3 regions of the Kocuria atrinae genome follow, and region 1 is predicted to be linked to each of the others. Evidence: riboswitches for the same ligand, from Rfam matches in the RefSeq annotation. Region 1 holds a riboswitch; each other region holds the start of a gene.
The links. A riboswitch is a leader RNA that binds a small molecule or an ion and turns the genes downstream of it on or off. The one in region 1 is predicted to bind thiamine pyrophosphate.
Positions count from the first base shown of each region.

Region 2: another riboswitch for thiamine pyrophosphate. It lies ahead of thiD (bifunctional hydroxymethylpyrimidine kinase/phosphomethylpyrimidine kinase); the one in region 1 lies ahead of ABD283_RS05060 (3-oxoacyl-ACP reductase).
Region 3: another riboswitch for thiamine pyrophosphate. It lies ahead of ABD283_RS05550 (ECF transporter S component); the one in region 1 lies ahead of ABD283_RS05060 (3-oxoacyl-ACP reductase).

Region 1 is NZ_BAAAQA010000008.1:99,284-103,527, forward strand. It holds gene ABD283_RS05050 (enoyl-CoA hydratase) at 209-994, opposite strand; gene nadE (ammonia-dependent NAD(+) synthetase) at 1,091-1,918, shown strand; TPP riboswitch at 1,950-2,069, shown strand; gene ABD283_RS05060 (3-oxoacyl-ACP reductase) at 2,124-2,888, shown strand; gene ABD283_RS05065 (LLM class flavin-dependent oxidoreductase) at 2,889-4,184, shown strand; gene ABD283_RS05070 (phospholipase D-like domain-containing protein) at 4,201-4,244, opposite strand, start outside.
Region 2 is NZ_BAAAQA010000002.1:262,412-266,655, reverse strand. It holds gene thiD (bifunctional hydroxymethylpyrimidine kinase/phosphomethylpyrimidine kinase) at 1-1,518, opposite strand, end outside; TPP riboswitch at 1,506-1,600, opposite strand; gene ABD283_RS01810 (Rne/Rng family ribonuclease) at 1,680-4,244, opposite strand, start outside.
Region 3 is NZ_BAAAQA010000011.1:29,634-33,877, forward strand. It holds gene ABD283_RS05525 (Na+/H+ antiporter subunit D) at 1-344, shown strand, start outside; gene ABD283_RS05530 (Na+/H+ antiporter subunit E) at 341-988, shown strand; gene ABD283_RS05535 (MrpF/PhaF family protein) at 992-1,255, shown strand; gene mnhG (monovalent cation/H(+) antiporter subunit G) at 1,252-1,617, shown strand; gene ABD283_RS05545 (DUF4235 domain-containing protein) at 1,712-1,981, shown strand; TPP riboswitch at 2,072-2,178, shown strand; gene ABD283_RS05550 (ECF transporter S component) at 2,238-2,855, shown strand; gene ABD283_RS05555 (ABC transporter ATP-binding protein) at 2,852-4,244, shown strand, end outside.

The sequences.
Region 1 (4,244 bases):
CAAAACCCGTCCACTGGTCAACGGTTTTTCGGGAGTATGTCCTCCCCGAAGAACGTGCCTCAGTGAACGGGTCCTGGTAAGCGGATCTGGCGACCGCAGTCCGGTGAATGAGTTGCGGCGAGCCGGTCGGTCATGCTCCAACCGTGTCGTTGATTCTCACCAAATGCTCACCGGCCCGGCAAGGCCATTCGGTCGCCTCGCTCACGCTTTACTCGTGCGTGAAGTTGGCCTTGCGCTTCTCGCTGAAGGCGGCCATACCTTCCTTCTGGTCAGCGGTGGAGAACAAGCCGTGGAATACGCGGCGCTCGTACTGCACACCCTGCTGCAGGGTGGTCTCGTACGCCGCGTTGACGGACTCGACGGCGTGTTGAGCAACGGGCTTGGAGAGCCCGGCAATGGTGCGAGCGACGTCGTTGGCGGTGTCCAGGAGCTGATCGGCAGGAACCACGCGAGCTACCAGGCCGGAGCGTTCGGCTTCCTCTGCGTCCATCTGGCGTGCGGTGAGGATCATGTCCATGGCCTTGGACTTGCCGATGGCGCGGATGAGCCGCTGGGTGCCGCCCATACCGGGGATGACGCCCAGATTGATCTCGGGCTGACCGAATTTTGCGGTGTCCGCAGCGATGATCAGGTCGCACATCATGGCCAGCTCGCAGCCACCGCCCAGGGCGTAACCGGCAACGGCGGCAATCTTGGGGGTGCGCAGGCGGGCGAAAGCATCCCACGGCGAGAAGAAGTCCACGCGGTACATCTCGGCCGCGGACTTAGTGGCCATCTCCTTGATGTCAGCGCCCGCGGCGAACGCCTTTTCCGAACCGGTCAGGACGATTGCGCCGACGTCCGGGTCGCGATCGAGCTCGGTAGCGGCAGCAACCACATCGTTCATGGTCTGCTCATTCAGGGCATTGAGAGCCTTGGGGCGGTTCAGGGTGATCACGCCTACGCGGCCGTCACGGCTCACCACAATGGTCTCGTATTCGGTGTTTTCGCTCATGTGACCAGCATCTCATGTGGGCCTTGGGTCAACCTTGAAAAGCCGAGTGTGAAGACATGTCACACCGCGGAAACACGCGAGTACTACCATGACCGCATGCGCGAATTGCAGGCTCAGATCATTTCCGAACTCGGTGTGAAACCGCAGATCGACCCCGCCGCGGAAGTCGAACGCAGGGTCGATTTTCTGTGCGACTACCTCGAGGCCACTCACACCAAGGGCTTCGTCCTGGGTATCAGCGGCGGGGTGGATTCCACTCTCGCGGGCAAGCTCGCCCAACTGGCCGTGGAGAAGCTTCGTGCTCAAGGTAGTGACGTCCAGTTCGTAGCGATGCGTCTCCCGCACGGGGTGCAGCACGACGAGGCCGATGCGCAGGCCGCGCTCGCGTTCATCGCCCCGGACCAGACCATTACCTACGACGTCGCTCCGGCCGTGCGCGGTTTCGAAGAGGCCTACGAGTCGGCCACCGGATCGGAGCTGACCGATTTCACGCGAGGCAATACCAAGGCGCGCGTGCGCATGACGGCCCAATACGCCGTCGGCGGGGACAACAATCTGTTGGTGATCGGAACGGATCATGCCGCGGAATCGGTGACCGGTTTCTTCACCAAGTTCGGCGACGGCGGCGCGGATCTGCTGCCACTGGGTGGGCTGAACAAACGCCAGAACCGGCAGCTGCTCGAATACCTGGGATCGCCTGAACCGCTGATCTCCAAGGCACCCACCGCAGACCTGCTGGACGACAACCCCGGTCGCACGGACGAGGACGAACTGGGTCTGACCTACAACGACATCGACGATTATCTAGAGGGCAAAGAAATCACCGACGACGTCGCAGAGCGGCTGGAGACGATCTTCCTGCGTTCACGACACAAGCGCACCGTACCGGTGACCCCGGCGGATGACTGGTGGCGCGCGCTTTAGCTTTACCCACCGAGTGTGGCTACACTCACACAGTAGTGACACGGGGTGCCGAGCTCCCACACGCATCACACGATGCGCAGGACCGGCTGAGATTCACACCCGTTGAACCTGTCCAGTTAGCACTGGCGAAGGGATGTCATGTCGTAGCCGGGAGTAAACCCTGAGCTTTAACGCATCCACTCGCCGTAGAGCCACAGGAGTGAGCATGCGGATCAACGAGCACATCGTTCTCATCACCGGCGGAGCACGAGGTTTGGGCGAGTGCCTGACTCGCGCCTTCGTCCGCGAAGGTGCTCGGGTGGTGATCAACTACCGCCAAAGCGAGGAACGAGCCCATCAACTTGTCTCCGAGCTGGGTGAAGACCATGTGATTGGTCTGCAGGCGGATGTTACCGATGCCGAACAGGTCACCGACATGGTGGCCAAGGCGAGTGAGCATTTTGGTGCGCCTGTCACGGTGGCCGTCAACAACGCCCTGGTGGATTTCAGCTTCAACGGGGATGACCGCCCCGCCCTGGACACCATTACCTGGGAGCACTTCAACCAGCAGCTCAACGGTGCGGTGGGTGGCGCCCTCAACGTGATCAGGGCGGTGACCCCCGGAATGGCCGAAGCCGGCATGGGCCGGATCATCAATATCGGCACCAATCTGTTCCAAAACCCCGTGGTTCCGTACCACGACTACACCGCGGCCAAGGCTGCGCTGTTGTCGCTGACCCGCACGGCCGCCAAGGAACTCGGTCCGCAGGGGATTACCGTGAACATGATCTCCGGTGGTCTGCTGCGAACCACCGATGCGAGTTCGGCCACCCCCGATGCCGTGTTCGATCTGATCGCCGCCTCAACGCCCCTTGGCCGCGCCACCGCGCCGGAAGAATTCGCCGACTCCGCGCTGTTCTTTGCCTCTGACTGGTCACGTTCGGTGACCGGCCAGAACCTGGTGGTCGACGGCGGACTGGTGATGGACTGAATGGCTGCTCAGCGCAAGAAGTTGCACCTCAACGCGTTCCTGTTCGGCGCGGGTCATCACCAGGCGGCATGGCGCGCACCGGATTCACCCGTCGAACGGCTGGGCGACATCGCGTATTACGAGGAGCTCGCGCAATTAGCCGAACGAGGTTTGTTCGACGCCGTGTTCTTTGCGGACGGCCACAGCATCAGCTCCGTGGAGGACGGCCCTCGGTGGTTCCTGGAACCGTTGACGGCTCTGTCCGCCATGGCCCGGGCGACAACCCACATTGGGCTGGTGTGCACGGTTTCCACCACCTTCTTCACTCCCTTTCACGCTGCACGCATGCTGGCTTCGCTGGATCACATCTCCGGCGGTCGAGTGGGTTGGAACGTGGTGACATCCATGTTCGATGCGGAGGCTCGTAATCACGGGTACACCGCTATGCCGCCCAAGACGGAGCGGTACGAGCGTGCGCGGGAGTTCGTGTCAGTGGCCCGCTCGCTGTGGTCCAGTTGGGACTCGGATGCGCTGCGGCCGGACCGGAACGGGGTGTACGCAGACTCGTCTCGAATCACTCCGGTGAATCACGACGGTCACCACTTTCTGGTGGACGGGCCCCTCACGGTTCCCCGCTCCCCGCAGGGTGAGCCGGTGCTGTTCCAGGCGGGGGCGTCCGGGCCGGGGCGGGAACTGGCCGCGGACTACGCCGAGGGGATTTACGCGGTCGCCTATGATCTACCGTCCGCACAGGAGTACTACTCGGATGTGAAACAGCGAATTGCACAAGCGGGCCGGGATCCTCAGAGCGTGCTCATCATGCCCGGCCTGGTGACCTACGTGGGTGAGACGCACGAGCAGGCCCTCGAAAAACAACGGGCGGTGGACATGCTGCTCCCGGTCGAGCAGTCCCTGGCGCAATTGAGCACGTTCGTGGAACAGGACTGTTCGGAATGGGAGCTGGACGAACCCGTGCCCCCGCTGCCTCCCCTCGAGGAGTTCACTGGCCCGCAAGGGCGTTACGGGACCATTCTGCGCATCATCGAGGCGGAACAGCCCACGGTCCGGCAACTGCTGGGGCGGCTGGCTGCCGGAGGAGGGCATTACACCATGGTGGGCACGCCGTCGAGCATTGCCGATCAGATGGAGCTGTGGCTGAATACCGGAGGCGCGGACGGCTTCAACCTGATGCCGCCGCAACAACCACATTCACTGCGTGATTTTGTGGAACTCGTGGTCCCGGAACTGCAACGGCGCGGTATCTACCGCACCGAGTATCAAGCGACCACGTTGCGAGGCCACCTAGCGCAGACCTGACCCGTTCCTATCCCGGTTAGAGGATCGGGCGCAGCGGAATCAGTATGGTCTCAGCGAACC
Region 2 (4,244 bases), on a different contig from region 1:
AGCTACGGCAAACGGGCGTGCCCCGGCGCGTCGAACCGGCTCCGCGAAGAACCGCAATTCCAGTTCACACGCGCGCATGAACGCGTCCCGCATCCGTTTCCGAGTGGCCGGGTCCGCGGTCTTGGCGACTCGATCCACGATATCGCGTGCGCGTTCGGTGGCCAGCTGGAAATCCGGAGAGTCATAGGTTGCCAGCCAGTCTCCGTACGGGTGCGGATCCAGGCCCGCCGTACGAGCCTTCTCCGTGAGCGCACTTCCCACGGCGGCGTAGAGCCAGTAACACGGGAGCACAGCGGCGGCGCCCACCGCATAGGGCTCACTCCCCGTGGCGGCCAACAGGAAATCCGTGTAGGTCCGGGTCACTTCAGAAGGCGGCAGTGGCTGGGTCCCTCCCAGCCGAGAGCGGTGGAGAGCGGATTCCACGGTGACGACTTCCGCCGCTCCCCCGGCGAAGAATTCCCGATCCGTCTCACACGGTGCCGCGGCTGCCAGAGCGGCCAGCGCGCGGGAATACACATCCAAGTACTGCATGTCCTGGTCCATGTACCACTCGAACGTTTCGGAGGGCAGCGACCCGTCCGCCAGTTGGGCGATGAACTCCAAGTCGTCGATCTGACCCCGCACACCGGCGCAGCCGCGCCACAGGGAATCGGTGAAACGTTCGGTGGACTCGCTCTCGCCCAGCAGGTGCTGCACGTGGTGGAAATGATGCACCGGCCCGTTGCCGTGCCCCACGTTAAGGCTGTCCGCGTGCTCAAGGGCTCCCCGCAGCCAGGAGCGTGCCGCACGCACTGCCCCGGCCCAGTCCCCCGTGCGAGCCACGAGCGTCGCGATGGCGGAGGACAGCGAACATCCGGTGCCGTGGGTGTTGGAGGTTTCCACCCGCGGGTCATCCAGGGTGATCACGGGTTCCACACGTCCCGGCTCGAGCAAGGCGTCCGGCGTCCGGGACCCCACCAGGTGGCCGCCCTTCACCAGTACGCGAGCACCGAAGCGGTCGGCCACGAGTCTGCCCTGCTCGAGTGCTTCCTCCCACGTGTTGGCCGTTGGGGCATCGGCCAACACTGCTAGTTCAGGTAGGTTAGGCGTGATCAGGTCAGCCAGTGGCAACAGGGAGAGCAGCGCTGTTTCGGCTTCCGCCCGCAAGAGTCGACCTCCGGCCGTGGCCACCATCACCGGGTCCACCACGGTCACGGGTGGTTTCACGTCCGCGAGCCAATCCCGCACGGTCTCGATCACATCCACGGATCCGAGCATGCCCACCTTGACGGAGTCCAGGACCACGTCCGAGCTCACGGCCTCGAGCTGTGCCCGAAGGATCTCAACGGGAGGGGTGTGGATGTCGGTCACCCCGGTGGTGTTCTGCGCGACCACTGCGGTGATCACGTTCATCCCGTAGCCGCCCATGGCCGCTATGGACTTCAGGTCAGCGGCTTGTCCGGCGCCACCCGTGGGATCAGTTCCCGCAATCGAGAGCACACGGGGAACGGTCAAAGAATCAGAATGCGCAGTAGTCACGACATTCCCTTCGCTAGTACGAGCTAGATCAGGTTCAACGGGTGTTATCTCAGCCGCTCGTGCGGCACCCCGTGTCAGTGATACAGATCATGCCACAGGGGCGCGGAGAACTCATCTCCGCGCCCCTGTGGCATGTCATATGTCGGCCATGGCGACCTGTGTCAGCCCTTGGTACCGCCGGTCATTTTCATGTCCTCGGCCTTCACGCCCACGCCCACCATGGTGGGTTGCGAGGAGGCCTTGGGCGCTTGCTGCTTGGATGCATCGGCGGTGAATCGCTTCACGGCGTCCGTGGAACTGACCGGCTCGTGCTTCTGCACACTCGCCGTTCCGGGTGCCGCCGCGGGTGCGGAAGCACGGCGAGAACGACGCCGCGTGGCCGGTTTGGTCTCGGTCGAAGCAGCCGGTGCGGCCGCCGAACGTGCCGACGTCTGCTTCGGGGCCGAAGTTTCCGTGGACCGGGCGGGCGAAGACTCCGAGGTCTCAACAGCTGCCGGAGTGGCCTCCCCACCCCTCTGCTGCGATTCGTCCGTGGCGGGGCTTTGGGCACGGCGGGAACGGCTCCGGCGGTTGCCGCGCGATCGCTGCTCCTGGGATGAGTCCTGCGCGGGCTCCTCGGTGAAGGCAGCCGTCAACGAATCCAACGTGAGCGATTGCTGACCGCTCTCCGGCTGTTCCTCGGGGGAACCGCTGCCGTGCGGCAGTTCGATGACCTCGCCGTGAATGGTCAAGCTGGAGGACTGGCTTTCGCCCTTATTCTCCGAATCACGGTCATGATTCTGGCCGGCGGAGTCCGCAGAATCATTCGACGACGAATCGTGACCCTGGCCGTCCTGACCCGACTGACCGCGGCCACGACTACGCTTGCCGCGACGCTTCTTGCGACGGCGATCGCCGTCCTGGTCGCCGTGATCATGGCCGTCCTGGGAACCCGACTGATTAGAACCGGCATGGTCCTTGCCCTGATCCTTCGACTGGTCCTTGGAACCGGAGTGGTCGGCGGACTGGCCGCCATCCTGGTGGCCCGAGGCGTCGTCGTCGTGCTGGGAAGCGGCAGCGATACTGGCCAGCGCGTTACGTGCCGCCTCCGCGCGGGCCTTCGACTCCTGGTCGTTGCCCTCGTGGCCGTTGCTCTGGTCCGAACCGTTGCCACCGTTGCCGGTGTTCTTGGACTTGTCCTGCTGGTTGCCCTGGTGACCACCTTGGTTCTGCTGCTTGTGCTTGGAGCGCTTGCGCTCGTTGCGATTGTTGCGGTGGTCCGAACCTGAATCTCCCGCACGACCCTTGAGCGGGTGATCGTGAACGATTGCGCCGCGACCCGCGCACGCCTCGCAGGGCTCCGAGAAGACCTCGAGCAGGCCGGTGCCCATGCGCTTGCGCGTCATCTGCACGAGGCCCAGGGAGGTCACCTCCGCCACCTGGTGCTTGGTGCGATCTCGACCCAGGCACTCGACCAGGCGGCGCAACACCAGTTCACGGTTGGATTCGAGCACCATATCGATGAAGTCGACCACGATGATGCCACCGATGTCGCGCAGCCGCAGTTGACGGACGATCTCCTCGGCGGCTTCCAAATTGTTCTTGGTGACCGTCTCCTCCAGGTTGCCACCGGAGCCGGTGAACTTGCCGGTGTTGACGTCCACCACGGTCATGGCCTCGGTGCGGTCAATCACGAGCGAGCCGCCGGAAGGCAAGTACACCTTGCGGTCCAGCGCCTTCTGGATCTGCTCCTCCACGCGGTAGGACTCGAACAGATCGGTGTCCTCGGTCCACTGCTGCAGACGATCCAGCAAATCGGGGGCCACGTAGGTCACGTAGGCCTCGATGTTGTCCCAGGCCTGCTCGCCCTGCACAACCATGGCCGTGAAGTCCTCGTTGAAGACGTCACGCACGGTCTTGATGGTCAGGTCCGGCTCGGCATAGAGCATCTCGGGAGCGAGGGTCTTGGTGGACCCGGCCTTCTCCTGAATCTGCTCCCACTGCGAACGCAGCCGGTTGATGTCGTTGGTCAGCTCTTCTTCGGACGCACCTTCCGCTGCGGTGCGCACAATCACGCCCGCACCTTCGGGCAGCCTGTCCTTCAGGATCTTCTTGAGGCGCTGCCGCTCCACGTCCGGGAGCTTGCGGGAAATACCGGTCATCGAACCGCCCGGCACGTACACGAGGTAACGGCCCGGCAGTGAGACCTGACTGGTCAGACGGGCACCCTTGTGGCCCACGGGGTCCTTGGTGACCTGCACCAGAACGGGGTCGCCGGACTTGAGGGCGTTCTCGATCTTGCGGGGCTTATTGCCCAGCTCGGCGGCGTCCCAGTCGACCTCGCCCGCGTACAGTACGGCGTTGCGACCGCGGCCGATGTCCACGAACGCGGCTTCCATGGACGGCAGCACGTTCTGCACCTTGCCCACGTACACGTTGCCGATCAGCGAATCCTGTTGGGTGTGCGATACGAAGTGCTCGGCCAGCACGCCGTCCTCGAGGACACCGATCTGGATCCGGTTCTCCTTCTGGCGCACCAGCATCTTGCGCTCGACCGATTCTCGGCGGGCCAGGAACTCGGCCTCGGTGATCACATGGCGGCGACGGCCGGACTGGCGGGATTCACGACGCCGCTGCTTCTTGGCTTCCAGCCGCGTGGAGCCTTTCAACCCGGTTACCTCGCCGGCACCGCTCTCGGAGACGCGCGGTGCTCGAACCCGGGTGACGGTTCCGTCAGCCTCGTCCAC
Region 3 (4,244 bases), on a different contig from region 1:
GCGTGTGGATCCGCGTGTTCCTGCGCAGCGTTGACGACGCCGAGTACCCGGACCCCGTGCTGCGGGCGACCACCGTGGACGGCAAACGTCCCCGGACCTCCGGTCCGGCCTCTCGCGATGAGTCGAGCACGTTCGCCGGCCGGGAAGCGGTGGTTCTCATGCCGAGCTTCATGGTGGGTGCCACCACCGCTCTGGTGGCCGTGGGTGTGGCCCTGACCGTCTTTGCCGGTCCGCTGTTCGACCTGGCGGATAACGCCTCGCAGAACCTGATCAACCCGGACCGTTACATCGAAGCCGTTTTCGCCCCGGTGGGCCAGGGCGGCGTGAGCGAGGAGGCACGATGAGTACTTCTCCCACACTGAAGCGTTCCCAGAGCACGTTCCGCGCCGACATCCCTCTGCTGTTGTGGTTGGTCGTGGTGTGGGGTGCTCTCTGGGGCGACTGGAGCCTGGGGAACCTGGCCTTCGGGCTGATCCTGGCCTTGATCGTGACGCGAGCCCTAACCCTGCCGCCGATCAAACTGTCGGGTCGCTTCAACGTGATCCACTTCGCGGTCTTCGTGGTGACGTTCGTGTGGCAGGTCGCCAAGGCGAGTTTCCACGTGTTCAAGCTCGCTCTCGTCCAGGGACCCACGGTGCACAACGCCGTGGTGGGTGTGAAGCTCAGGCAGAACAACGACCTGCTGATGACCGCGGTGGGCCACACCATGGCGCTGATCCCCGGTTCGTTGGTGGTCGAGGTGGACCGTGGCTCGGGCATCCTCTACTTCCACGTGTTGGACGTCTCGAACGAGGAGCAAGCGGAGATCTTCCGTAAGTCCGCTCTGCGGACCGAAGCGGCCTGGATCCGGATCATGGGCAGCAAGGCGGACTTGGCTGAATTGAAGCAGGAGTCCAGAGGCGATGACACCACTGCCACGGGCATGGTCCACTCGCCGTCCACCCAGATGCACCGTGCGAACGAGGCATCCGACCGGGGAAAGGAGTAAACCGTGTTCGAGATAGCAGTGTGGATCTGCGGAGTTCTCCTGGTACTGGCTGCGGCCGGAGCCATTTATCGCCTGGCCAAGGGGCCGTCGCTCCTGGATCGCGTGATCGCCAGTGACGTTCTGCTGGCCATTGTGGGTGCCTCACTGGCCATTGAGATGGTCTACAACCACCACATGAACAACATCTTCTTGTTGGTCATTGTCTCGCTCATCGGGTTCCTGGGATCCGTGACCGTGGCCCGCAACGTGGGAACGGGGAAGTCATGACGCTCGAACTCATTCTGGATATCGTGGCCGCCGTGTGCATGGTGGTCGGTTGTTTGATGTCCCTGGCCGCCGCCGTGGGTCTGGTGCGATTCCCGGATCTGCTGTCTCGCATGCACGCGGGTACCAAGCCCCAGGTGTTCGGCCTGTTGTTGCTGCTGACTGCGGTGGCGATCGAGGGCCGTGACCCCAAGATGATTCCGCTGCTGATCCTGGCGTGGCTGTTCATGCTGCTCACCGTGCCGGTCTCGGCGCACATGGTGGGTCGCTCCGCGTACCGCTCCAAGCACCTGCACGAGGAGAACCTCACCCAGGACGACCTGAAGAATGTGGTCGAGTACGCAAGCACTCGGCGCGAGGACTAAATTTTCAGCTCGATACGGGCTGAAGTTGTCGAAGTACTACCCGGCGATTCGTATGCTTGGTAAGAAAACTGAGAACCCTGATGAGGAGAGTCACATGAGCAAAGTTATCGATTTGGCCAGCACCGCGGCATCCTTGGGCGGTACCGCTCTGTCCACCAAAATCCTGACCGCGGGATGGAAGCGGGTCACCGGCAACGAGCCCCCCGCCAAGAACCCGGATCCGGACGAGGCATGGCGCGACATCATCGTGTGGGCTCTGCTCACCGGCTTGGTGACCACCCTGGTCAAGGTGGGCGTTCAGCGTGCCATGCACAAGCTGGACACCGACGACGATCAGGACAACACGTCACAGTCCGAGATCTGAGTTCCTCGGACCGCCTGAAGCGGCGGGGTTGCGTTCATCGAACGCGACCCCGCCGCTTCTTTCGGTCTGTGGTTGTGGTCTAGGATGAGCTACTAACGACAGGGGAGCGCCCGAGTGGCGCTGAGAGTGCGCACCAGCGCAGACCCTCGAACCTGATCCGGGTCATACCGGCGATAGGGAGTCGAGCATCTCAAAGGACCCGTGCACGATCCGTGCGCGGTTCTTTCCCCTCCTGTACTCATCAGGAGGATGAAACATGACACAGGTTCAGACGAACACATCTCGCACGCGCAAGACCACGCCCCAGAAGTCCTGGCGGGTGGTCGACATCGTGGTGGTGGCGGTACTGGCGGCTGTGTGCGCCGTCGTCTTCTGGGCGTGGGCCAACCTGCTGTACCCCGTAGCGACCACGGCTGCGGTCGCCTACCCGCCGGCCACGGGCTTGATCGGTGGCGGTTGGCTGATCGCCGGAACTCTGGGTGCGCTGATCATTCGTAAGCCCGGTGCGGCAATTTTCTGCGAACTGCTCGCGGCCGTACTGGAGGGATTCCTGGGCACGCACTTCGGGTGGACCGTGATCATTTCCGGTTTGATCCAGGGTGCGGCCGTGGAGATCGTGTTCCTGCTGACCCGCTACCGGAAGTTCGGACTGGCCGTTGCCACGGCGGGTGGCGCTTTGGCTGGCCTGTTCATGGGCGTCAGCGAGAACATCATGTACAACTTCGAATGGGCGCTTGACCAGCAAGTGGTCTACGCGTCTCTCACCACGCTGTCCGGCGCGGTCATCGCCGGTGTCCTGATGTGGCTGGTCACCCGGGCGTTGCAGAAAACGGGTGTGCTCAACGGCCTGGTATCGGGCGCAGCACGGCGATGAGTTCGCGGGTGGCGGTTGAGCAACGCGGGGCGGAAGTGGTGCTCACGGAGTTCGGCTGGCACTACCCGGGGCGTGATCGGCCGTCCCTGAGCGCGGTCAGCGCCCGGATCCGACCCGGCGAACGCGTGATGCTGTTGGGCCCGTCTGGAGCCGGCAAATCGACGCTGCTGCAGGCCATGGCCGGGGTCGAACAGGACCCGGACGGCGAATCCCGCTCCGGGGACCTCACGGTCAACGGCCTGGACCCGCGCGACGCCCGCGGGTCGGTGGGCTTCATGCACCAGGACCCGGAGACGCAGGTCATCCTGGCGCGCGTGGGTGACGACGTCGCTTTCGGCCTGGAGAATCTCGCCGTACCTCGCGAGCAGATCTGGGGCCGCGTGGGCGCGGCCCTGGCCGAGGTCGGGTTGGACTTACCTCTTGAGCACTCCACGACGGCGCTGTCCGGGGGTCAGAAGCAGCGTCTCGCGCTGGCCGGAACCATGGCCATGCGCCCCAAACTCCTGCTGTTGGACGAACCGACTGCGAGCGTGGACGAGCAGGGAGCGATAGAGCTGCGAGACGCCGTGAACCGCGCCGTAACGCAGGTCGGCACCACTCTGATCGTGGTCGAGCACAGGGTGGGCCTGTGGGAGTCGGTGGTGGACCGAGTCATCGTGCTCGATGACAACGGAAGCATTGCCTTCGACGGCCCCGCCCGGGAGGTCCTCGTGGACGCCCGCGAGCTGTTGCAACGCCAGGGCACGTGGGTTCCGGACTGGACCCCGCAGACTCGGCCCGCCCCGGTCAGGGAATCGCAGGCCGCTCCGTTGTTGGAAACGCGAGGACTGGCCGTGAGCCGCACGCAATCGAGCTCGCGTGCGGTGGCGCGGCGGCGTCGTCGGGAGCGGAAGGCTTGGTCCCGCGGGAATTCTACGCAGGGCGACATATACGTAACTGAGAATGTTATTCCGACGGCCGCGAATATCAACCTGACCGTCCGAGCGGGCCAGGCTCTGGCCATCACGGGCGAGAACGGCGCGGGAAAGTCCACGCTGGCGTTGACGCTGGCTGGCTTGCTCTTGCCGTGCGCGGGAACCGTGAGGGCCACCGAGGCCTTGGCCGGGAACGCGCCCGCAGACCCTTCGCTGTGGGAGGGGACCGAACTCATCACCCGAATCGGCAGCGTGTTCCAACACCCCGAGCATCAATTCCTATGCTCCACCGTGCGGGCCGAACTGGAATACGGGCCGCTACAAGCAGCACGCCGCGGGGCGGGACCCGGCGTGGACGAGGAACGCATCAACACTCTGCTGGACCGTCTTGACCTTGCGGACATTGCCGATGCCAACCCGTTCACGCTGTCCGGTGGCCAGAAGCGGCGGCTGTCCGTGGCCACCGTGCTGGCAT